DNA from 2 places in the Streptomyces sp. NBC_00690 genome. Region 1 is predicted to be linked to the other one. Evidence: riboswitches for the same ligand, from Rfam matches in the RefSeq annotation. Region 1 holds a riboswitch; the other holds the start of a gene.
What was found. A riboswitch is a leader RNA that binds a small molecule or an ion and turns the genes downstream of it on or off. The one in region 1 is predicted to bind glycine.
Positions count from the first base shown of each region.

Region 1 (7,710 bases):
CCGGCAGCGGTGCGGCCCACAGATCGAGCTCCAGGGATGAGCGGGAGACGTCCCGAGGGCCCGGGCCTTCGGAAGCCGATGCTGTCCGGTCGGCGGGTGCGGTCGGCGGAGCTTCCCGACCTCCGGATGTCGGGGAGGGGGCGGCCAAGGGAGGCGTCCACGACGGCACGGCCGATTCGGGTGAGCGGGAGAGCGGGGTCGGTGCGTCCATGGAGACCGCAGGGGAGCCGGTGGGATCAGTGCTCGCCGAGCGTCGCTGGTCGGCCGGTCACGATGTGCACCACACCGAGTACGGGCCGGGATGGGTCCAGGGCAGTGGTCTGGGTCGAGTCACCGTGCGGTTCGAGCAGCCGGGTTCGCCTCCGGGGCGCGTGCGCACGTTCCGGGTGGACGATCCCGAGCTCATGCCGGCCGATCCGTTGCCCCTGGTCGGCGGCGGGCAGGCGGATGAGGGGAGCAGCGCAGGTCGGGCCGGTCAGGTGCCCTCGTCCTCGCGGCCGGCGATACGACCGAAGGAGCGGTCGGTCGAGGGCTCCTCCCCGGCTGGGGAGGGCGGGGGGGCTGGCGTCTCCGGTGCCGAGGACAGTTCGAGCCCGTAGTGGTGGTAGAGCTGGAGTTCCTGTTCGGGGGAGAGGTGCCTGCCCACACCGAAATCCGGTGCGTCCTTGATCAGCGAGCGCTCGTAGGGCACCCGCAGGACGTCGTCGGCGAAGGTGCTCGGCTCCAGCGGGACGAAGGCGTCCCTGCTGAAGAGTCCGGTGCGTACGGCCGCCCATTCGGGTGCACCGGTGGCGTCGTCGAGGTACACCTCGTCCACCGTTCCGATCTTGGCACCGTTGCGGTCGAACGCCTTGCGGCCGATCAGGCTGCGCGGATCGATATCGGTCTGCACGAGTCCTCCATATGTTGGCAAACTGCTCCATGGACCACTAAAAAACACGAAAGGGCACAAAGTCGGTGTCGGCCACTTGAGCGATTGCCGAGAAGACGCGCTGGTAGGCTGACTAGCGGCTGTTGACCCCGCGCGGGAGAGTCCACCGGAAGGACGACGGTGGCGCCGAAGGAGCAAATCCTCCCCGGAATCTCTCAGGCACCTGTACCGCGTGGACGAGGTCACTCTGGAAAGCAGGGCGGGCGTCGGACGGCATCCGCTCTCACCGACGGTGAAAGCCGGAACGCTGCTGTTCGGCGATCCGGTGAAACTCTCAGGTTGAGATGACAGAGGGGGAGGCCGTCCAGGGCATCCGTGTGATGCCCCTCGCAGGTCGCGTCAGACCAGGAGGCCTCCTACATGACCGCCAACCGCACTCCGCTCGCACAGCTGGAGCGAGGCACCCCCTTCGAGCAGCGCCACATCGGGCCGGACACCGCGGCCCAGGCCAAGATGTTGGCGCAGGTGGGATACGGCTCGCTGGACGAGCTGACCGCCGCTGCCGTCCCCGAGGTGATCAAGAGCACGGAGGCGCTCGCCCTGCCGGAGGGGCGGTCGGAGGCCGAGGTGCTGAGCGAACTGCGCTCCCTCGCCGAGCGCAACAAGGTGCTGGCGCCGATGATCGGTCTCGGCTACTACGGCACGTTCACCCCGCCGGTCATCCTCCGCAACGTGATGGAGAACCCCTCCTGGTACACCGCGTACACGCCGTACCAGCCCGAGATCTCCCAGGGGCGGCTCGAAGCCCTGTTGAACTTCCAGACCGTCGTCGCCGATCTGACCGGTCTGCCCACCTCGGGCGCCTCCCTGCTCGACGAGGGCACGGCAGCAGCCGAGGCGATGTCCCTGGCGCGGCGGGTGGGCAAGGTCAAGAACGGCGTCTTCCTGGTCGATGCCGACGTCCTGCCCCAGACCCTCGCGGTGATCCAGACCCGCGCAGAACCGACCGGTGTCGAGGTCGTCACCGCTGACCTCGGCAACGGCATCCCCGCAGCCATCGCCGAGCGCGGTGTCTTCGGCGTGCTCCTCCAGTACCCGGGTGCCTCCGGAGCCGTGCGCGACCTCGCGCCTGTCATCGAGCAGGCCCACGGCCTCGGTGCGATCGTCACCGTCGCCGCCGACCTCCTCGCGCTCACGCTGCTCACGCCTCCCGGCGAGATCGGCGCCGACATCGCCATCGGCACCACCCAGCGCTTCGGCGTCCCCATGGGCTTCGGCGGACCGCACGCCGGCTACATGGCCGTACGCGAGAAGTTCGCGCGCAGCCTGCCCGGACGGCTCGTCGGCGTCTCCGTCGACGCCGATGGCAACAAGGCGTACCGACTTGCCCTTCAGACCCGTGAGCAGCACATTCGCCGGGAGAAGGCCACCAGCAACATCTGTACCGCACAGGTGCTGCTGGCTGTGATGGCCGGTATGTACGCGGTGTACCACGGCCCGGACGGACTGCGGGCGATCGCCCACCGGACCCACCGGTATGCCACGCTCCTCGCCGCAGGGTTGGCGGCCGGCGGTGTCGAGATCGTCCACGATGCCTACTTCGACACCCTGACCGTGCGAGCCCCCGGCCGTGCGGGTGCCGTCGTCTCCGCTGCCCGCGAAGACGGGGTCAACCTGCACCTCGTCGACGAGTCGCACGTCTCCGTCGCCTGCGACGAGACCACCACCCGCGCCAACATCATCGCCGTGTGGGCCGCCTTCGGTGTCGAGGCGGACCTCGACGCCCTCGACGCCGTCGCCGAGGAAGCCCTGCCGCAGGCCCTGCTGCGCAGCGGCGATTTCCTCACCCACCCGGTGTTCCATGAGCACCGTTCCGAGACTGCGATGCTGCGCTACCTGCGGCGGCTCGCCGATCGTGACTACGCCCTGGATCGAGGCATGATCCCGCTCGGCTCCTGCACCATGAAGCTGAACGCCACCACCGAGATGGAGCCGGTGACCTGGCCCGAGTTCGGGCAGATCCACCCCTTCGCCCCCATCGAGCAGGCAGCCGGCTACCTCACGCTCATCCGTGAACTGGAGGAGCGCTTGGCCGAGGTAACCGGCTACGACAAGGTGTCCATCCAGCCCAATGCCGGTTCCCAGGGCGAACTGGCCGGACTGCTCGCGGTGCGCGCCTACCACCGGGCGAACGGCGACGAGCAGCGCACGGTCTGTCTGATCCCCTCCTCGGCGCACGGCACCAATGCGGCCAGCGCCGTGATGGCGGGCATGAAGGTTGTCGTGGTCAAGACCGCCGATGACGGAGAGATCGACGTCGCCGACCTCCGGGCCAAGATCGAGCAGTACCGCGACGAGCTCTCCGTGCTGATGATCACCTACCCCTCCACCCACGGGGTGTTCGAGGAGCACGTGGCCGACATCTGCGCGCAGGTCCATGCGGCGGGCGGTCAGGTGTACGTCGACGGCGCCAACCTGAATGCGCTGGTGGGGCTCGCCAAGCCCGGCGAGTTCGGCGGCGATGTGTCGCATCTGAACCTGCACAAGACCTTCTGCATCCCGCACGGCGGCGGTGGCCCCGGCGTAGGACCGGTCGCCGTGCGCTCCCACCTCGCTCCGTACCTCCCCAACCACCCGCTCCAGCCGAGCGCCGGACCCGAGACCGGAGTGGGTCCGATCTCAGCCGCGCCGTGGGGTTCGGCCGGAATCCTGCCGATCTCCTGGGCGTACGTGCGACTGATGGGTGGCGAGGGGCTCAAGCGCGCAACCCAGGTCGCCGTGCTCGCGGCCAACTACATCGCCAAGCGGCTGGAGCCGCACTACCCGGTGCTCTACACCGGGCCCGCGGGGCTCGTCGCGCATGAGTGCATCGTGGATCTGCGCCCGCTGTCGAAGGCGACCGGCGTCAGTGTCGACGACATCGCCAAGCGGCTGATCGACTACGGCTTCCACGCCCCGACGATGTCCTTCCCCGTCGCGGGCACCTTGATGATCGAGCCCACGGAGAGCGAGGACCTGAGCGAGATCGACCGCTTCTGCGCCGCGATGATCGCCATCCGCAGCGAGATCGAGAAGGTTGCGGCGGGCGAGTGGCCCGCTGACGACAACCCGCTGTGCAATGCCCCGCACACCGCGGCTGCTCTCGGCGGTGAGTGGGACCACGCCTACAGCCGTGACGAAGCGGTCTTTCCCGCGGGCGTGAGCACGGCGGACAAGTACTGGCCGCCGGTCCGCCGGATCGACGGTGCCTTCGGCGACCGGAACCTGGTCTGTTCCTGCCCGCCGCTGGACGAGTACGACGCCTGAGCCCGGCCCGGACAGGGTTCGGGGCCGGTACGGAGGGATTCCTCCGGCCGGCCCCGATGGTTCGGCGGGTACGGGCACGGCCAGCACACGTACTCGACGATGACGTTCGCGGCGTCGCTACCGCCGTGGGGGGGTGGACCCGACGGCGAATGCCGTCGGATGTACGGCGGGTCAGGCGGCCGTCCTCGACTGGCGCTGGGGTGCGATGATCTGGCCGTTCGGCAGCAGCTCACCGGTGTCCTCGAAGAGGAGCACGCCATTGCACAGCAGGCTCCAGCCCTGTTCGGGATGGTGCGCCACGAGACGCGCCGCGTCCCGATCGGCTGAGTCGGATGTCGGGCAGGGTGGCTGATGCTGGCACATGGGCGGGATCTTTCGCTCTGATGTGATGAGTGTCCTGCGGCTCGATGAGGAGTTCATGGCCGCCCCCGTATCTGTCGGTCCGTTCCCAGTGTTGCCCCACGGACGAGAATCCGCAGGGATTTCGCGGCACCTCGTCTTACTGGTTAAGGACGTATCACCCAGCCGGACGGTTCAGCCCAACTCCATTGTCCTTTCGGGTGGTTCAGGGGGGCCGGTACGGGCTAGTCCGGACGGGAGCAGAAAGCGCCCCGCGACCGAACGGTCACGGGGCGCTCACGATGGTTTCGGCCGTCCTGAAACGGAGATTCCGAGGCTTCAGGACAGAGCGATGCTTCGGGTCAGAGCGGTGTTCCGGGTCAGGCCGGCGATCCCAGCAGAGGTGGAGCTGTGAGCCTCAGGGTCATCACCGGAAGGAGGTCGCAGACCTGGTGCGCTCGGTGGGCCGCGATCCCCGGTGGCGCAGGGGCCAGCGGGACCAGGATGTCCGTGGGGCGGAGCGCACCTGACGAGGCATCCGCGTTGATGTCTCCGTGCAGCCAGAGCGTGAGCATGTACAGCGCGGGAATGGAGAGCAGCCTCGGCTGGAACGGATGGTGGAGTGAATCCGCCTGTTGGAGCGCCCGTTCGGTCGAGGTGATGTAGGGGCCTTCGAAGAAGTGCGAGAACGCCCAGCCGTCCGGGGTGAGTCGCGTCTCCGCAGCGGCGACGTACCCCTCGTGGGCGCGGATCAGTACCCGCCATCCGGTGAGACGGGTACCCGGGGTGGGTGAGTTCGGGTCGATCTGGTCGAGTACGTGGACGGGAAGTGGTGACTCGGGGCTCACCGGTCCCTGGACGGACCGGAGAGCAGGGGTGCGATCCTCGTTGACGGCGGCGGGGGAGCCGAGTGCCGCGAGGACGCTGCGTAGGACAGGCGCGGGAGCCGGGAGGGCATGCAGCGGCATGGTGGGTCGCCTCTCACTTTGGGGAGACACGGCGGAGCATGGGAGGTGCGGACAGCGCTGTCGGCGTGCGGAGCCAGAGGGGCTAGGGGTCAGAGGGGGAACAGGGGCCGTAGGGCACCCGGTGCCAACTCTCTGCCTCGATTACGGAGTTTATACGACACGTGTTCATACAGTGATTCCGCTAGCGCCTGTGCGTATCGTCAGCAAGGCGCTTCCAGGACTGTTTCCTTGGAGGAATCCGCAGGTTTTTCGCTGGGAAATCCGCCGGGCCTGGGCATTCTCCGGGATGGCGGTAGGCCGAAAAACGGCAGTCATTGTGTCCGGCACCGGGTAACGATAGGTGCGTACAACACCATCCCGAGATGCTGAACCGAGAGGCGACCCACGTCACACTACCGGTCCCCGAGCGACATGGCCGCGTTATAGATCAGTCAGTCTGGGCATTATCGTCCGAGACGCGAGCGACGGATGCCGCGCGGTGCCCAGTCGAGGAAGGACGCTTCGATGGGGGAGAAGGTCGTGGCCGGCGGTTTTGAGCTCTCCGATCGTCATGAGTACCGGCGAAAGCTCCAACAGTGCCTGGCGGGGCTGGGGCGACTGCTCGACGAGCAACGGTTCGACCGGCCCAAGAATCTGATGGGTCTGGAGATAGAGCTGAATCTCGTCGGTTCGGACGGTCTGCCGCGGATGATGAATGCGGAGGTGCTCGAACGCATCGCCAGTCAGGATTTCCAGACCGAGCTGGGAATGTTCAACCTGGAAGTCAACATCGTGCCCCACCGTCTCGGTGGCCGGGTCCTCGACCAGCTCGCCGAAGAACTGCGGACGGGACTCGCGTACGCACATCGAAAGGCTGACGAGGTCGGCGCCGGGATCGTGATGATCGGCATCCTTCCCACGCTCGCACAGGACGACCTGGTGTCCGCGAACCTCTCGGACGTCCGGCGCTACACGATGCTCAACGAGCAGATCGTCACCGCGCGGGGCGAGGCGTTCGAGCTCGACATCGATGGAGTCGAGCATCTGACCTGCACCTCTGCCTCCATTGCGCCCGAAGCTGCCTGTACATCGGTGCAATTGCACCTTCAAGTGACCCCGGGCCGTTTCGCGGATGTGTGGAACGCGGCTCAGGCAGTGGCAGCAATACAGATCGCGGTCGGCGCCAATTCGCCCTTTCTCTTCGGCAAGGAACTCTGGCGAGAATCGAGGCCGCCGCTCTTCCAACAGGCCACCGACACCCGGCCGCCCGAACTGCAGGCCCAGGGAGTACGACCCCGGACCTGGTTCGGTGAGCGCTGGGTGAGTTCGGCCTATGAGCTCTTCGAGGAGAACCTGCGCTACTTTCCGGCGCTCCTGCCGATCTGTGACGACGAAGAGGACCCGTTGCGGGTCATCGACGAAGGTGGCGTACCAAAACTCCAGGAACTCGTCCTCCACAACGGCACGGTCTATCGCTGGAACCGTCCGGTCTACTCGGTCGCGGACGGGGTTCCCCACCTGCGGGTGGAGAACCGCGTACTGCCCGCGGGACCCACGGTCACCGATGTGATCGCCAATGCCGCCTTCTACTACGGACTGGTTCGCGCGCTGTCCGAGGAGTCCCGTCCGGTGTGGACCCGCCTGCCGTTCGCCACCGCGGCGGAGAACTTCGACACCGCGTGCCGCCAGGGCATCGAAGCCACGGTGCAGTGGCCGAGGCCGGGGCGTGGCGGCGGAATCGCGGAGGTTCCCGTCGTCACGCTCGTCCGCGATGAGTTGCTACCGCTGGCCGCCGCCGGGCTGGACGCCTGGGGCATCGAGCCCGCCGATCGGGACCTCTACCTCGGAGTGATCGAGGAGCGGTGCAGGCGAAGGGTGAACGGTGCGTCCTGGCAGGCCGACACCTTCCACCGAGCGCTGGACGCGGGGCTCGGCCGGGACTCGGCGTTCGCGGCGACCACCCGCCGCTACAGCGAGTTGATGCACCTGGGCGAGCCCGTCCACACCTGGCCCGTCGGCTTTCCGGGGCAGGGCCGCTGACCAGGTTCTCCCGGGGCTGCCCGGATCAGTCCCGATCGACGTCGAGGGAGCGGCCGACGGCCGTGATCGCCTTCAGGATCGCCCCTTGGATGTCGGCCGGGTCGCTGACCTGGTAGCCGGCGCCACCCGTCACCTGGGCGATCTTATCCAGCTCTCCTTGGTCGGCCGATGTCCCGACGGCGATGGCGATCAGCGGCACCGGGCGTC
Region 1 is NZ_CP109009.1:1,643,329-1,651,038, reverse strand. Features, by position in the region: gene OID54_RS07235 (PRC-barrel domain-containing protein) at 476-892, opposite strand; glycine riboswitch at 1,016-1,112, shown strand; gene gcvP (aminomethyl-transferring glycine dehydrogenase) at 1,292-4,177, shown strand; gene OID54_RS07225 (DUF5999 family protein) at 4,349-4,540, opposite strand; gene OID54_RS07220 (hypothetical protein) at 4,897-5,484, opposite strand; gene OID54_RS07215 (glutamate-cysteine ligase family protein) at 5,989-7,503, shown strand; gene OID54_RS07210 (substrate-binding domain-containing protein) at 7,529-7,710, opposite strand, start outside.

Region 2 (7,710 bases), 4.4 Mb from region 1:
GTAGGGAGCGCCCAGCGCGGGTTGCACCCACACCCGGCGCAACGAGCGGATGGGCGCCGTCCGGTGGGCGTTCTGGGAGAGCAGGGCGTAGAAGTGCGGGATCTCGACCGCGGGGTCGGAGAGCCGCAACGGGCCGGCGGGCATCCGGTCGAGACCGGTGGCGATCCGCCGAAGGTCCGGCCAGGGAATACCGACGCCCCCGCCGGGCGCATGGGGGTTGAGCCAGATTCCCGCGCGCCCCGGGTAGAGGGCACGGGCGATGTCGATCCCGCCGACGACCTCGTGGGAGCGGTTCCAGCCGGAGGCGGCCAATTCCTGGGCCGAGGTGACGCAGGGGGCGTAGCCGACGCCGTCGATCTCCATGGAGCCGTACTGCGCGTCGTGGGAGCCCGGGGTGCCCTGCCAGAGCAACATCCAGACCCGCCCCTGTGCAGGGTCGGCCAGTGCCTTCAGCAATCCCTCGTACGCATCGAAGCGTCCGGGGATCACCTGGCGCAGCATGTGCTCGACGTGTCCGGCCGCCGCGGTGCCTGACGCGCTCACCCTGGTCCCCGCCCCTCATCTTCGACTGACGATCCGGCACGGCCTCCGCATCGGCGGGAGGCGGGGCCAGACCTCCAGCTTAATCTGCCCCGCCGACACCGACTTGACCGCGGCGGCTAGTACTCGTCCCGTCGGTAGAACGGACGCACCTTGGTCAGCATCCAGTCGACGACGGGGTCCTGCGTCGCGTCCAGGAGTACGAGGTTGACCGGCCAGCCGACCTGGACCCGGCCCAGTGCCCGACCCAGCGCGTCCAGCGGGGCGCTGTCGGTGGCTTCGAGCACTCCCGGGACCGCGAGTTGGACTCCGATGAAGAGAGCGGGCGGGTCGCCCTCGACGGAGGCGAGCGCCCGTCGTGCGGACAGGACGTCGCCCAGCGCTTGGAACTCGGCGGCTGCCGCGGCCAGGAAGTCGACCGGATCCTCCTGCCAGTCCGGTTCAAACAGTCGCACCCGGCCGCCTGCGGCCGGCCCGTCGAGGTGGGTGCGGCCGGTGCGGCAGAGTTCGGCGACGGCGGGCGGCGGGAAGGGCGCGCCCACCGTGCCCCCGGGGTTGACGGCGATGCCCAACTGGGGGGCGAGCCCGCGGGCGAAGTCCCGGGCGGGGGCGACGGTGAAGGACATATGGCTGCCGACGCAACTGAGGAACTGCTCCTCGGAGCTGAAGACGGGCACGAACGCGGCGCCGTCCAACTCCATCGTGGGGAGGTCGAGGTCACGGCTGTCCGGTGAGCCGCCGTTCGGAAGGGGGACCCACAGGGAACTGCGGCCGAGCACCTCGACCAGCCTGGCGCCCGCGCCGGGGGTGTCCAGGGAGGCGGCGAGTGCCTCTTCCAACTCGTTCGCCGGCCAGCCGCTGGCGTAGGAGTGCGGGTGTACGTGCTCTGGAATGCTCATCTGGTGGCTCTCTCCCCGGCTCGGCCGGTCATCCCACGGCTTGCCCTCAGACCCTAATGCCGAGCGGGCGGTGCGCCGTCCCCATCAGGGAAGAAGCCGGACAGGAAGGCGAAGAAGGCGACCGGTCTCACACCGGCTCCGGCTCCGGCTCCGAGGCCGAACGCGCCCGGCCCCAGCCGTGATCCACGGAACGACGCGACAGCCGCCTGGCCCTAGCCACCGAACGCGGTCGCCCCGCAGCCGCGCTCGACACCCCGACAACGCAGGGGACGCGGCGGACGTGGGAGCCGCAGCGGACGCGGCGGACGGGTGCGACACCGCCTAGCCGGCCGCCTCCATCGCGGTGAACCGCACGCTGGCCAGGCCCGCAGCCGCCGAACGGTCGAGCAGGACGGCCGAGGTGCAGCCGCTCGGGAGCCTCCCGGACTCGGCGTCGGCGATCAACCGGGAGGTGGCGCGCCGATGCCGGGCGAACGCATAGCCGGAGACCCCCCGGCCACGCTCCATCTGCCCCTGCCGGGCCACCTGCGGAGGCACGTCGAGCAGCACCAGGTGGAGGTTGCTGCCGCGCCGGCGCGCCTCCCTGGCCAACCAGCGCCGCACCCACGCCTGTGTACCGCAGTCGTGCACCACCACGCTCTCCCCCGAGCGCAGGGCGCGCCTGAGCCCCGCATAGTGCGAGTAGCGGACGAAGGGGCGGTAGATCGCGTAGGGCAGGAAGCGCGGCATCCGCAGCGCCCAACGGTCCCGGGCGTCCTGCGAGTCGATGCGGCTGCCGCTGGCCGCCCGACGGATCAGGGTCGACTTCCCGCTGCCGGGAAGTCCGGAGACGACGACCACGTCCCCCGCGGCGAAAAGCAGGCTACGGGGACTGCGCCCGGCGCGGTCCCGCAGATCTCGCAGCACCGGCGCGGTCGCCCCCAGGCGTGGTCGGGCGGACGCCTGTGGTCGAGGGGGCACCTGTGGTCGAACGGGCACCCCCGCCGTAGTGGCGTAGGCACTGGAGTGCTGCAACGTCATTACACCCTCCCCCATGTCAGTCACCACACACTTGCCCATGAAGCGTAAAGAAATGGTAATGGGAGGCAAGTTATTTGCCGCTGAGCCGCGCCCCAAAACACGGTCGGGGATCGGACGATGGCCGAAGAACGCGCCTCGACCACGGAAGATCCACGAGCTCCCCGCCCCCCACCGGGCCGAGATGCGTGTAATGATGTGCCCGCCAACTCCATACCGGCCGTTCGAATCCACGCGGGAGAGTCCCGGGCACTATGTGCCGGGCGCCGAAGGAGCAAGTTCCTCCCTTGAATCTCTCAGGCCCCGTACCGCGTGTGATGAGGCAGATCTGAAAAGCGAGCCGCCCCGGCGGCTCCACCCAAGGTGCAAGTCATGACCACCTGAGTGCGTGGTCGTGACGAACCTCTCAGGTTCCGATGACAGATGGGGAGGACCGTCCTCATCGGCCATGCCCTGGGAGCCCCGTCCATGAGCAATACCCCCCGTCGTACTGCCCTCGATGCACTGCATCGTTCGCTGGGCGCGACCATGACCGACTTCGCGGGCTGGGACATGCCCCTGCGGTACGCGAGCGAGCGCGACGAGCACAACGCCGTCCGCACCCGCGCCGGCCTCTTCGACCTCTCGCACATGGGCGAGATCACGATCACGGGTCCCGGGGCCGCCGATCTGCTCGACCACGCGCTGGTGGGGAACATCGGCTCGGTCGCCGTCGGCCGCGCCCGCTACACCATGATCTGCCGCGAGGACGGCGGCATCCTGGACGACCTGATCGTCTACCGGCTCGGGGAGACCGAGTACCTGGTGGTCGCCAACGCCGGGAACGCCCAGGTCGTCCTGGACGCGATCACCGAGCGGGCCGCCGGCTTCGACGCTTCCGTCCGGGACGACCGGGACGCATACGCGCTGCTCGCCATCCAGGGACCGGAGTCCGCGGGCATCCTGAAGTCGGTCACGGACGCCGACCTCGACGGTCTGAAGTACTACGCGGGCCTGCCCGGTACGGTCGCCGGGCATCCCGCCCTGATCGCGCGCACCGGTTACACGGGCGAGGACGGTTTCGAGCTGTTCGTGGCGCCCGAGCACGCCGAGGACCTGTGGCGGGCGCTGACCGGGGCCGGGGAGGCCGCGGGCCTGGTGCCGTGCGGACTCTCCTGCCGCGACACCCTGCGCCTGGAGGCGGGGATGCCGCTGTACGGGCATGAGCTGACGGATGCACTCACCCCCTTCGACGCCGGTCTCGGCCGGGTGGTGAAGTTCGAGAAGACCTCCAACGAGGGGCGCTTCATCGGCCGTGAGGCCCTGGCCGCAGCCGCCGAACGCGCCGAGAGCGCTCCGCCGCGCAAGCTCGTCGGTCTGATCGCCGAGGGCCGCCGGGTCCCGCGCGCCGGCATGTCCGTGGTCGCGGACGGCCGCGTGATCGGCGAGGTGACCTCCGGAGCCCCCTCCCCCACCCTGGGCAAGCCCATCGCCATGGCGTACGTGGACGCGGCCCATGCCGCTGCCGGCACCGCGGGTGTGGGCGTCGACATCCGCGGCACGCACGAGCCGTACGAGGTCGTCGCGCTGCCCTTCTACAAGCGCCAGAAGTGAGCGACGGAAGTAGCGTCGACAACACCCCCCGGGAGCCACTGGGCACCCGGCACGTCCGCCGCCGTCTCGGCAGGTGGCCATCCGTTCACCAGCACGTTCCGCGTACAGGAGAATCCTCGTCATGAGCAACCCCCAGCAGCTGCGCTACAGCAAGGAACACGAGTGGCTGTCGGCCGCCGAGGACGGCGTGTCGACGATCGGCATCACCGAGTTCGCGGCCAATGCACTCGGTGACGTCGTCTTCGCCCAGCTCCCGGCGGTGGGCGACACGGTCACCGCCGGCGAGACCTGCGGCGAACTGGAGTCGACCAAGTCGGTCAGCGATCTGTACTCCCCGGTCACGGGTGAGGTCACGGAGATCAACCAGAACGTCGTGGACGACCCTTCGCTGGTGAACACCGCCCCCTTCGAGGGCGGCTGGCTCTTCAAGGTGCGCGTCAGCGGGGAGCAGGACGAACTGCTCTCGGCCGACGAGTACGCCGCCTTCTCCAGCAGCTGATGGGGCTCCGGCCGACCCGAGCGGTCGGCCGGCTCGCGCAAGTCACCGACCACGACCCCGACAGGGACTTCGAGATGTCGCTTCTCAACACCCCTCTCCACGAGCTGGACCCGGACGTCGCCGCAGCCGTCGACGCCGAGCTCCACCGCCAGCAGTCGACCCTGGAAATGATCGCCTCGGAGAACTTCGCTCCGATCGCGGTGATGGAGGCCCAGGGCTCGGTCCTCACCAACAAGTACGCCGAGGGCTACCCCGGTCGCCGCTACTACGGCGGCTGTGAGCACGTCGACGTCGTCGAGCAGATCGCGATCGACCGCATCAAGGAGCTCTTCGGCGCCGAGCACGCCAATGTGCAGCCCCACTCGGGCGCCCAGGCGAATGCGGCGGCGATGTTCGCGCTGCTCAAGCCGGGCGACACCATCATGGGTCTGAACCTCGCCCACGGCGGGCACCTGACCCACGGAATGAAGATCAACTTCTCCGGCAAGCTCTACAACGTGGTCGCGTACCACGTGGACGCCACCGGCCGGGTCGACATGGCCGAGGTCGAGAAGCTCGCCAAGGAGTCCCAGCCGAAGCTGATCGTCGCCGGCTGGTCGGCCTACCCGCGCCAGCTGGACTTCGCCGCCTTCCGCCGCATCGCGGACGAGGTCGGGGCGTATCTGATGGTCGACATGGCGCACTTCGCCGGTCTGGTCGCGGCCGGTCTGCACCCGAACCCGGTGCCGCACGCCCATGTCGTGACCACGACCACGCACAAGACCCTCGGCGGCCCCCGCGGTGGTGTGATCCTCTCCACCGCCGACCTGGCCAAGAAGATCAATTCCGCGGTCTTCCCCGGTCAGCAGGGCGGCCCGCTGGAGCATGTGATCGCCGCGAAGGCGGTCTCGTTCAAGGTGGCGGCCTCCGACGAGTTCAAGGAGCGCCAGCAGCGCACCTTGGACGGGGCCCGCATCCTCGCCGAGCGACTGATCCAGGACGACGTCACCGAGCACGGTGTCTCCGTGCTCTCCGGCGGTACCGACGTCCATCTGGTCCTGGTCGACCTGCGCAACTCCGAGCTGGACGGCCAGCAGGCCGAGGACCGCCTCCACGAGGTCGGGATCACGGTCAACCGCAACGCCATCCCGAACGACCCCCGGCCGCCGATGGTGACCTCGGGCCTGCGGATCGGCACCCCGGCGCTGGCCACCCGCGGTTTCCAGACGGACGACTTCCGCGAGGTGGCGGACATCATCGCCGCCGCGCTCAAGCCGACCTACGACACCGAGTCCCTGCGGGCCCGGGTGTCCGAGCTCGCCGCGAAGCACCCGCTGTACCCCGGGCTGTAAACAGCCCTGCCCGGAGTTCCGGGGGCACCACGCACACTGGACAGTGAGCGCGGTGCCCCCATCCGTTCCACCGCGTGATCTGCACCACCCCGGCAGACAACGGCGTCTACCAGTCGCACTAGGAGTCCAACGTGGCCATCTCGGTCTTCGACCTGTTCTCGATCGGCATCGGCCCCTCCAGCTCCCATACGGTCGGCCCGATGCGCGCGGCCCGTATGTTCGCGAGGCGACTGAAGAACGAAGGACTCCTCGACCGGACGACAGCCGTGCGCGCCGAGCTCTACGGCTCGCTGGGAGCGACCGGACACGGCCACGGCACCCCCAAGGCCGTACTCCTCGGACTGACCGGCAGCTCACCGCGCACGGTCGACGTGGAGAACGCCGACGAGCAGGTGGAGAAGATCAAGGCCGCCGGCCGGCTGGACCTCCTGGGCACCCACGAGATCCCCTTCGACTTCGACCGCGACCTGATACTCCACCGGCGCAAGACCCTGCCGTACCACGCGAACGGAATGACCGTCTTCGCGTACGACGCCGAGGGCGCGACCGTACTGGAGAAGACGTACTACTCGGTCGGCGGCGGGTTCGTCGTCGACGAGGACGCCGTGGGCCAAGACCGGATCGTGCTCGACGACACCGTATTGAAGTACCCCTTCCGTACCGGCGACGAGTTGCTGCGGCTCACCCAGGAGACGGGTCTGTCGATCTCCGCGCTGATGCTGGAGAACGAGAAGGCGTGGCGCACCGAGGAGGAGATCCGCGAAGGGCTGCTGGAGATCTGGGGCGTCATGCAGGCGTGCGTCTCCCGTGGCATGTCCCGCGAAGGCATCCTGCCCGGTGGACTGCGCGTCCGCCGTCGTGCGGCGAACTCGGCCCGGCAGCTGCGCGCCGAGGGCGACCCGCTCGCCCGGGCGATGGAGTGGATCACCCTCTACGCGATGGCCGTGAACGAGGAGAACGCCGCAGGCGGCCGAGTGGTCACCGCCCCCACGAACGGCGCGGCGGGCATCATCCCCGCGGTGCTGCACTACTACATGAACTTCGTCCCCGGCGCGGACGAAGAGGGCGTGGTCCGCTTTATGCTCTCGGCCGGCGCGATCGGCATGTTGTTCAAGGAGAACGCCTCCATCTCGGGCGCCGAGGTCGGCTGCCAGGGCGAGGTCGGCTCGGCGTGCTCCATGGCGGCGGGAGCCCTGGCGGAAGTGCTGGGCGGCACCCCGGAGCAGGTGGAGAACGCGGCGGAGATCGGCATGGAGCACAATCTCGGCCTGACCTGCGACCCGGTCGGCGGTCTGGTGCAGATCCCCTGCATCGAACGGAACGGCATGGCCGCGGTGAAGGCGGTCACGGCGGCCCGGATGGCGATGCGCGGCGACGGCAGCCACAAGGTCTCCCTGGACAAGGTCATCAAGACCATGAAGGAGACGGGCGCGGACATGTCGGTGAAGTACAAGGAGACGGCGCGGGGCGGGCTCGCGGTGAACATCATCGAGTGCTGAGGCCGTCGTGACGGGTGGGCCCTGACCAGCACTTTTGTGTCTTTCAGCGCTGTCAGGGCCCACCCTGCTTGCACGGTGGAGAGTCCCTGGATCGGCCCTGAGACAGACGTGAAAGTCTCTGAAAAGTCCCTGGGAAGTGGGTTCATGGCTACCCCTTCTGCTCCCGGCGAAGGCCCCGTCCGTCCGGTCTCCGTCTCCCTCCACGAAGGCACGATCGCCGCCCTCAAGGCACGTACCGGCAAGCGAGGCATGTCCGCCTACGTCGAAGCTCTCATCCAGCGCCAGCTTGAGCGGGACCTGCTGCGCGAACTCATCGAAGACGCCGAAGCCGA
Region 2 is NZ_CP109009.1:6,075,093-6,082,802, reverse strand. Features, by position in the region: gene OID54_RS26780 (enhanced serine sensitivity protein SseB C-terminal domain-containing protein) at 1-543, opposite strand, end outside; gene OID54_RS26775 (enhanced serine sensitivity protein SseB) at 660-1,439, opposite strand; gene OID54_RS26770 (AAA family ATPase) at 1,761-2,459, opposite strand; glycine riboswitch at 2,682-2,777, shown strand; gene gcvT (glycine cleavage system aminomethyltransferase GcvT) at 2,925-4,049, shown strand; gene gcvH (glycine cleavage system protein GcvH) at 4,171-4,548, shown strand; gene glyA (serine hydroxymethyltransferase) at 4,623-5,879, shown strand; gene OID54_RS26750 (L-serine ammonia-lyase) at 6,011-7,378, shown strand; gene OID54_RS26745 (hypothetical protein) at 7,523-7,710, shown strand, end outside.
Region 2: it holds a riboswitch for glycine, as region 1 does, so the genes downstream of both, gcvT (glycine cleavage system aminomethyltransferase GcvT) here and gcvP (aminomethyl-transferring glycine dehydrogenase) in region 1, are expected to answer to the same signal.